Regions from separate parts of the Aliihoeflea sp. genome, predicted to be linked through region 3. Evidence: predicted binding sites of a transcription regulator. Region 3 holds the regulator's gene; each other region holds the start of a gene.
The links. Region 3 encodes PhoB, which activates phosphate uptake and scavenging genes when phosphate is short. Its sites were predicted from a motif close to TGTCATNNANCTGTCAT; they were not measured.
Positions count from the first base shown of each region.

Region 1: the regulator PhoB is predicted to act here: its motif matches at 1,192-1,208, upstream of ACT6QU_RS10115 (YdcH family protein).
Region 2: the regulator PhoB is predicted to act here: its motif matches at 984-1,000, upstream of ACT6QU_RS04580 (UDP-2,3-diacylglucosamine diphosphatase).
Region 4: the regulator PhoB is predicted to act here: its motif matches at 1,259-1,275, upstream of ACT6QU_RS08830 (NAD-glutamate dehydrogenase).

Region 1 is NZ_JBQVMV010000007.1:29,700-31,895, reverse strand. It holds gene ACT6QU_RS10130 (5-(carboxyamino)imidazole ribonucleotide synthase) at 1-330, opposite strand, end outside; gene purE (5-(carboxyamino)imidazole ribonucleotide mutase) at 327-824, opposite strand; gene ACT6QU_RS10120 (YdcH family protein) at 846-1,049, opposite strand; gene ACT6QU_RS10115 (YdcH family protein) at 1,275-1,454, shown strand; gene ACT6QU_RS10110 (ArsR/SmtB family transcription factor) at 1,553-1,816, opposite strand; gene ACT6QU_RS10105 (MFS transporter) at 1,813-2,196, opposite strand, start outside.
Region 2 is NZ_JBQVMV010000002.1:306,715-308,910, reverse strand. It holds gene dgcA (N-acetyl-D-Glu racemase DgcA) at 1-127, shown strand, start outside; gene ACT6QU_RS04580 (UDP-2,3-diacylglucosamine diphosphatase) at 129-938, opposite strand; gene ACT6QU_RS04575 (NADP-dependent malic enzyme) at 1,128-2,196, shown strand, end outside.
Region 3 is NZ_JBQVMV010000014.1:74,726-76,921, forward strand. It holds gene ACT6QU_RS15200 (ROK family protein) at 1-891, shown strand, start outside; gene phoB (phosphate regulon transcriptional regulator PhoB) at 894-1,580, opposite strand; gene phoU (phosphate signaling complex protein PhoU) at 1,594-2,196, opposite strand, start outside.
Region 4 is NZ_JBQVMV010000005.1:109,907-112,102, forward strand. It holds gene ACT6QU_RS08820 (NAD(P)H-dependent glycerol-3-phosphate dehydrogenase) at 1-547, shown strand, start outside; gene ACT6QU_RS08825 (peroxidase-related enzyme) at 693-1,256, opposite strand; gene ACT6QU_RS08830 (NAD-glutamate dehydrogenase) at 1,389-2,196, shown strand, end outside.

The DNA.
Region 1 (2,196 bases), on a different contig from region 3:
CTTTTCCGTCAGCCGGTCCTGCGCGACTTCTAGCGCGCGCGGCGGCGGGTAGACGGCGTGGCCGGCGGCCAGACTGCGCGCGGCGTTCACCGGCACGTTCTCGAATTCGTAGGTGACGACGTCGCACGCCGTTCCCAGCCGCGCCAGCCCGTGCGCGTCGTCATAGGCGGCGACGATCTGCTCGTTCGCCACCTGCGCGGCGGGGCAGTCGCCCTCGGGGTCGAGCACGATGGTGCGGAAGCCGAGGCGGGCCGCCGCCATCGCCAGCATCCGGCCGAGCTGGCCGCCGCCGATGATGCCGATCGTCGAGCCCGGCGCGAGCGCGCTCATGCCTCGTCCTTCGGCCGTTCGGCGACGGCCTTCGTCTGCTTGTCGCGCCAGGCGTCGAGCCGCCCGGCGAGGGCGTCGTCGTAAAGGGCGAGCACGGCTGCGGCCATCAGCGCGGCGTTGACCGCGCCGGCCTTGCCGATGGCAAGCGTGCCGACGGGGATGCCGGCCGGCATCTGGACGATGGAGAGAAGCGAATCCTGGCCCGACAGCGCCTTCGATTCGACCGGCACGCCGAAGACCGGCAGCGGCGTCATCGCCGCCGTCATGCCCGGCAGATGTGCCGCGCCGCCGGCACCGGCGATGATGACCTTGAACCCGTCCGCCTTCGCGCTCTTGGCGAAATCATAGAGCCGATCAGGCGTGCGATGGGCGGAGACGATCCGCGAATCATGGGCAAGACCGAGCGCGTCGAGCGTCTCGGCCGCGTGGCGCATCGTCGCCCAGTCTGACTGGCTGCCCATGATGATGGCGATTTCGGCGCGTTGGTCGGCCATGGCGATGCTCCGTCAGGCCTGTCAGGCGATGATGTCGGGGATGATGCCGTCCTCGAGCTGGGACAGCCTGTCCTTGAGGGCGAGCTTCTTCTTCTTCATGCGCTGGATCTGGAGCGGGTCGCAGCCGACCTTCATCATGGCATTTATGGCCGCGTCGAAATCCGCATGTTCCTGCTTGGTCCGGGCAAATTCGAGACGAATCTCCGCCTGATCCTGTTCCGACATTTTCACCGTCTAAAGAAAGCGAGCGCGCTCGCGGGAGTAGGCCGCGCGACGCACAGTCCTCGTGCGCGATTCATAACACATGTCGGATCGTCAGCAAATGCTACTACGAGATGTTCGACAGCATTTGAAAGCGATGGCAGACTGTCATCGTGCTGTCATATCCGGTTCCAACCGGGAGCCGGACGGAACGCACGCAAACGAGGAACCAGGAAGGGAGAGCCCGGAATGTCTCTTGCGTCCCATCTACAGGAACTCCAGCGCAAACACGGCGATATCGAACGCCGGATCGACGAGGTGATGATGCATCCCTCCGCCGACCCGCTCGAGATAGCGTCCCTGAAGCGGCGAAAGCTGGCCCTGAAGGACGAAATGGAAAAACTCCGGTCACAACCGACACGACACTGAGCGGAAACGCTCGGCGCATCGGTCGATCCGATGCTCAGATCAGACGAGGCAACCTGCCGGTGGCGCCAGCGCCGCCGGCTTTGTTTTTGGGCCCCGCCTCACGCCTGCCAGAACTGGTCCAACCACAGATTGAGTTTCAGGAAGCCCGCTTCCTCGACGCGGTAGACGCGGCGCGTGCCTTCGTTCCTGGCCGAGACGAGACCGGCATCGCGCAGCGCCTTCAGGTGCTGCGAGACCGCCGGACGCGAGACGGGCAGGCCTTCGGCGAGTTCGTTGACCGTCTTCGGGCCACGCCGCAATTCCTCCAGCAGATGGCGCCGGTTGGCGTCGGCGATGGCCGCGAAGGCGTCGGCCTTCATCATGCGGCGTCCTGCCGCTCTTCGGGTTGATCGACCGTGTCCATGTCGCTGCGCGGATCGAGCAGCACCGCCTGCGGCGTGACGGCGCGTTCGGAGGGCAGCGTCTTGAACGCCTCCTTGTCCTCGCTCGCCACCGGCGCGCGGCGCGAGATGCGCAGCAGCGTATAGCCGGCCAGTACGAAATGCGGCAGCGCGGTCGCCAGGAACAGGCTTTCGGGGCGCATGTAATCCATCAGCGGCGCACCGATCACCGGTCCGATCATGGTGCCGAAGCCATAAAGCAGCAGCAGCCCGCCCGATACCTTGACGAAATCCTCCGGGCTCGCATGGTCGTTCGCATGGGCGACGGCGATGGAGTAGAGCGTGTAGGCGAGCATGCCGTA
Region 2 (2,196 bases), on a different contig from region 3:
CCTGCTGGCGCAGGATGCCGATTACGTCGACCTCGACGGACCGCTTCTGCTTGCCAAAGACCGTGCGCCGGCCCTTGCTTATACGGGCTCGCTTGTCTCGCCTCCCGATCCGGCGCTCTGGGGCTAGGTCACGCGGCCTTCGCCACAGCCGCGCCGACATCGACAGCGACGAGGACCGGCGCTGCGATCTCGCCTGCCCTTGCCCAGTGGATGATCTCAAACGTGCCGTCGAAATGCTCGGCGACGGCCGTGCAGCTTTCGACCCAGTCGCCGGTGTTTATGTAACGAACGCCGCCAACCTCCTCGATCACCGCATGGTGGATGTGGCCGCAGATCACGCCGTCCACGCCCGAACGCCGCGCCTCCTCGGCGAGCACTTCCTGAAACGCGCTGATGAAGTTCACCGCCTTCTTGACCCTCAGCTTCGCCCAGGACGAGAAGGACCAGTAGGGCAGGTTCGCCAGGCGGCGCAGCCGGGCGATGACGCGGCCGACGACGATGGCAGCGTCGTAGGCCTTGTCGCCGAGCGTGGCGAGCCAGCGATAGTTGTGGACGACGGCATCGAACTGGTCACCGTGGATGACCAGATAACGCCGCCCGTCCGCCGCCTCGTGGATCGCGCGGTCGGCAACGACGATGCCGCCGAAATGCGTTCCCTGGAAATTGCGCAGGAACTCGTCGTGATTGCCGGCGATGTATGTGATGCGGCAGCCCTTTCGCGCCTGGCGAAGAAACTTCTGGACGACGTCGTTATGCGCCTGCGGCCAATGCCAGGAGCGCTTCAGCCGCCAACCGTCGACGATGTCGCCCACGAGGTAGATTCGGCCCGCCTCGTGATGGCGCAGAAAGTCGATCAGATAGTCGGCCTTGGCGGGCTTCGACCCCAGATGCAAGTCGGAGATGAAGAGCGTGCGAAAGCGGCGCGGAGTGGCGGTCATGCATTGCCCTCGTCATTGCGTCGTCCGCTCTATGGCGTGAGTCAGATCACAGCCATATGACGGTTGTCTTTCGAGGGTGGCTGGCGATAGGTTGGCGCCGATTTCGGCATGGCGGCGGCGAACGATTTGCGACGACCGCGCGGGCTATCGAAAAACGAAAAGAAGACGAGCAAGGATGGGCGAGCCATGATGGATGTCGAGACGACGAAAGCACCGCCGGCGGACCTCGACGAGGCGGCGCTTTTCTACCATCGCTACCCGGCGCCCGGTAAGCTGGAAATCCAAGCGACGAAGCCGCTCGGCAACCAGCGCGACCTCGCGCTCGCCTATTCGCCCGGCGTCGCCGCGCCCTGCCTTGCCATCCACGAAAACCCGGCGCTCGCCGCCGACTACACTGCCCGCTCGAACCTCGTCGCCGTCATCTCCAACGGGTCGGCGGTGCTCGGGCTCGGCAATATCGGACCGCTGGCCTCCAAGCCGGTGATGGAGGGCAAGGCCGTGCTCTTCAAGAAGTTCGCCGGAATCGACGTCTTCGACATCGAGATTGACGCCCCCGAGATCGCGCGCATGGTGGAGACCGTCTCGGCGCTCGAGCCGACTTTCGGCGGCATCAATCTCGAGGACATCAAGGCGCCCGAATGCTTCGAGGTCGAGGAGCAGTTGAAGGCGCGGATGAAGATCCCTGTCTTCCATGACGACCAGCACGGCACGGCTATCATCGTCGCCGCCGCCGTCCTCAACGCGCTCGAATTGGCTGGCAAGGCGATCGGCGAGGTCAAGATCGTCACCTCCGGCGCCGGCGCGGCGGCGCTCGCCTGCCTCAATCTGCTCGTCGAGCTCGGCGCCAGCCGCGACAACATCTGGATCACCGACCGGCACGGCGTCGCCTACAAGGGCCGCGTCGAGGAGATGGACCGTTGGAAGGAGCCTTATCTCAAGGACACCAACGCGCGCTCGCTCGCCGACGTCATCGGCGGTGCGGACGTCTTCCTCGGCCTTTCGGCCGCCGGTGTCCTCAAACCCGAACTCCTGGCGGATATGGCCGAGCGGCCGCTGATCCTGGCGCTTGCCAATCCGACGCCGGAGATCATGCCGGAACTCGCCCGGGCGGCGCGTCCCGATGCGATGATCTGTACCGGCCGTTCGGACTTCCCGAACCAGGTCAACAACGTCCTCTGCTTCCCCTACATCTTCCGCGGCGCGCTCGATGTCGGCGCGACGGCGATCAACGAGCCGATGAAAATGGCCGCCGTGCGCG
Region 3 (2,196 bases):
TCGACGCTGACGGCAGGCCGCGACGAGCTGGTCGGCGCGGTGACACACATGATCGAGGCCGTACTCCAGAATGCGGGACGCACGCCGAACGACGTCATGCGCATGACGATGGCAGTGCAGGGGATCACGGATTCGGATGCCCGCGCGATGCTGTGGACGCCGATCACGCCCGAAAGCGACATCCCCTTCGCCGACATTCTGGAACGGCGCTTCGGCTTTCCCGTCACCGTCCAGAACGACTGCAACATGATCGCCGTCGCGCTGGGTGCCCGCGATCCGGAGCGTTATCGCGACAATTTCGTCACCCTGCTCCTGTCGAACGGCATCGGCATGGGGCTGGTGCTGCGCGGCGAACTCTTCACCGGCGCCTATTCCTCGGGCGGCGAGTTCGGACACATGATCCACCGGCCTGGCGGCGCGCTCTGCCGCTGCGGGCGGCGCGGCTGCATCGAGGCCTATGCGGGCAATTACGCGATCCTGCGCGAGGCGGCCGGGCGCAGCGACCAGACGGTCGCCGATGCCGACGTCGACCCGCAGACAATGCTCGAACTCGCGCAGGATGCCCGTGCCGCCGACGGACCGGCCCGCGACGCCTTCACCCGTGCCGGAGAGGCGATCGGCTATGGGCTGGGCTCGCTCTTCGCGCTGATCGACCCTGCGCCGGTGGCGATCGTCGGGCCGGGTACACTCGCCTTCGACGTGATGGAACCGTCGATCCGCGAGGCGATCGGCCAGACGGCGGGAGGACAGCACGACGCCGTCATCTCCTTCGACCTCGAAGCCGACGAAATGCCCTTGATCCTCGAAGGCTGCGCGCGGCGCGCGCTGGAGGCCGTCGACAACGAACTCTTCGCACCGGGCTATATCGCGACCATGCAGGCGGGCGCCTGAGATCAGCTTTCGTTGATCGAGTAGCCCGCGCCGCGGATGGTGCGGATGACGTCCGGCGCGCTGTCCGGATTGACCGCCTTGCGCAGACGCCCGACATGGACGTCGACCGTGCGCTCGTCGATATAGATCGTCTCGCCCCACACATTGTCGAGCAACTGCCCGCGCGAGAAGACGCGGCCGGGATGCTGCATCAGGAATTCGAGCAGCCGGAATTCGGTCGGGCCGAGATGGACCTCGACCTGATCGCGATAGACGCGGTGCGACTCGCGGTCGAGCACGATGTCGCCGACCTTGAGCACGCTCGACAGGATTTCGGGCTTCGCCCGCCGCAGGAGTGCGCGCACGCGGGCGACGAATTCGGGCGTCGAGAACGGCTTGACGAGATAGTCGTCGGCGCCGGTCGAAAGCCCGCGCACCCGGTCGCTTTCCTCGCCGCGCGCCGTCAGCATGATGATCGGCAGGCGCTCGGTTTCAGCCCGCATCCGCAGGCGCCGGCAAAGCTCGATACCGGAGACGGCCGGCACCATCCAGTCGAGCACGAGCAGATCCGGCACGGTTTCCTGGAGCCGGATTTCCGCTTCGTCGCCGCGCGTGATCACCTCGACCTTGTAGCCCTCGGCTTCCAGATTGTACTTGATGAGGACGCCCAGCGGCTCCTCGTCCTCGACCACCATGATCCTCGGCGCGATCATCGGCCGCTCCTCATGCCGGCCTGGCCGAGATCGACGTCTCGTCGAGCTTCGGCCGGTGGAGCGGCAATTGCTGGCCGACCATCACATAGTAGGCGTTCTCCGCGATGTTGGTCGCATGATCGCCGATCCGCTCCAGATTCTTGGCGCAGAAGAGGAGATGGGTGCAGGCGGTGATGTTGCGCGGGTCCTCCATCATGTAGGTCAGGAGTTCGCGGAAGACAGCGGTATACTGCACGTCGATATTCTCGTCGTCGGCCCTCAGCGTCACCAGCGCCTGCGGGTTGCGGCCGACATAATTATCGATCACGCCAGCAAGCTGCGCGCGCACCAGTTGCGACATCGCGTCGATCGAATGGGAGAGCTTGCGCTGCATCGCGCCCGAACCGACCGCGCTGACGCGCTTGGAGATGTTCTTGGCCAGATCGCCAATGCGCTCGAGGTCGCTCGCCATGCGGATGGCGCCGACGACGGCGCGCAGATCCTGCGCCATCGGCTGCCGCTTGGCGATCAGCGCGATCGCCCGCTCGTCGAGCTCGCGCTGGCGCGCGTCCATTACCACGTCGTCCGAAATGACCCGCTGGGCGAGCGGCACGTCGTTTTCGAGCAGCGACTG
Region 4 (2,196 bases), on a different contig from region 3:
GCCGACGGCGGTGACCGTGGCGTGCGAAGACGGCGACCGCGCCTTCGCGCTGGCCGAACTCTTCTCCGCGCCGGCCTTCCGCTGCTATTCCACCGACGATTTGGTCGGCGTCGAGATCGGCGGCGCGTTGAAGAACGTGCTCGCCATCGCCGCGGGCGCGGTGTCGGGCGCGGGGCTCGGCGCGAGCGCGCAGGCGGCGACCATCACGCGCGGCTTCGTCGAATTGCGCCGCATCGGCGCCGCCTTCGGCGCGCGGCCCGAAACGCTGATGGGCTTGTCGGCGCTCGGCGATCTCCTGTTGACCTGCGGCTCGGCGCAGTCGCGCAATTTCGCCTATGGCATGGCGCTTGGCGCGGGCAAGTCGCGCGAAGGTTTGGCGCTGGCCGAAGGCGCGGCGACAGCCGGCATCGCGCTCGAGATCGCCCGGACACGCGGCGTCAACGCGCCGATCATCGAGGCGACTGCCGAATTGATCGACGGGCACATCACGATGCAGGATGCCGCGACGCGGCTTCTGGCACGGCCGCTGAAGAGCGAGGCGGAGTAAGCGCTCTTCCCTTCTCCCCTTGTGGGAGAAGGTGCCCCGAAGGGGCGGATGAGGGGTGTGCGGCGGTGCCAGGCTGGAACACCCCTCATCCGACTTCGCTTCGCTCAGCCACCTTCTCCCAGAAGGGGAGAAGGAAGGGCGCGCCCTACCGCGCCATCGCGTGGTACTCATCGTTCGGGCGCATGTCGATCGCCGCCGCCACCCGGTTCGACATGTTGTAGAATCCCACCGTCGAGGCGATGTCGAAGATGTCGCGGTCCGAGAAGCCGGCATCGCGCAGGGCCTTGCGGTCGGCTTCCTCGATCTTGTCGGGGCTCTCGGTTAGCTTGACCGCGAAATCGAGCATCGCCTTTTGCTTCGCCGACAGTTCGGCCGCGCGATAGTTCATCACCATCATCTCGCCGAGCATCGGATCGCCGGAAAGCTGGCGCACCGCCGCGCCGTGCGCGGTCAGGCAGTAGTAGCAATGGTTCACCGACGAGACGGCGACCGCGATCATCTCGCGTTCGAGCTTGGACAGGCCCGAATCGCCCAGCATCAGATCGTTGTACATGTCGGTGAAGGCGCGCAGCTTCTTCTCATCGAAGGCGTAGGATTTGAGGACGTTCGGGACTAGACCCAGCTTCTCCTCGCATTTGGCGAAATAGGCCTTGGTGCCGTCCGACAATTCGGGCTGTTCGATGTTCAGTGCCGTGACCCGTTCGCTCATGCCGTCATCTCCCTATCAAACTTGTCTGTAACTGACGCAGCGTCGCTGATTTTCGTGAAACCGGTGCCACTTTCTCGGCGGATGTTCTAGTCTCGAAAGAAAAACGTGACGAAATCGGGGAGATCGCCGTCCATGGCTGTGCGCAAGACCGCAACCGCATCGAAGGTCAAGACCGAGGCGGGCGCCGAAAAGCTCGCGGGCTTCTTCAAGGCGCGGGCGCCGGAGGAGGATCGCGAGGCCTATACGAGCGAGGCTTTCGCCACCGCCGGCGCGCTCGCCTACCGGGCGCTGAAGCACCACAAGCGCGGCGACAGCCTGATCGTGCTCGACAATGAGGGCGAGATCGAGCGGCAGGGCCGGGCCGTCACGGCCATCACCGTCATCAACGACAACATGCCCTTCCTTTTCGATTCGGTCCTCGCCGAAATCACCGAGCAGGCCGGCGAAGCCGCGCTCGTCCTTCATCCGGTCGTCCTCGTGCGGCACGAGAAGAAGGGCGTCGCCGAGCTTCTGGGCGAAGCGGGCAGCGCCAAGGGCGACGATGCGACCGACCGGGTCTCGATCATCCACGTCCATGTGCCGAAGCTGACGCAGGACGAGTGCGAGGCGCTGAAGCGTGGGCTCGAACATGTGCTGGCGCAGGTCAAGCTGGCGGTGACCAACTGGCGGCCGATGCTCGCGCGGCTCGACCAGGCGATCACCGAATACCGCTATCAGCCGGTGCCGATCGACAAGGCGCAGGTGGGCGAAGCCATCGCCTTCCTCGAATGGCTGCGCGACGACAATTTCACCTTTCTCGGCATGCGCGAACTGCGCTACTCGGGCGGCGAGGAAACCGGCACGCTGGAGCGTTCGCCCAAGGGCGGCCTCGGCATCCTCTCCGATCCGGAAGTGCGCGTCCTGCGGCGCGGCGGCGAACCGGTGACGACGACCCCGGAAA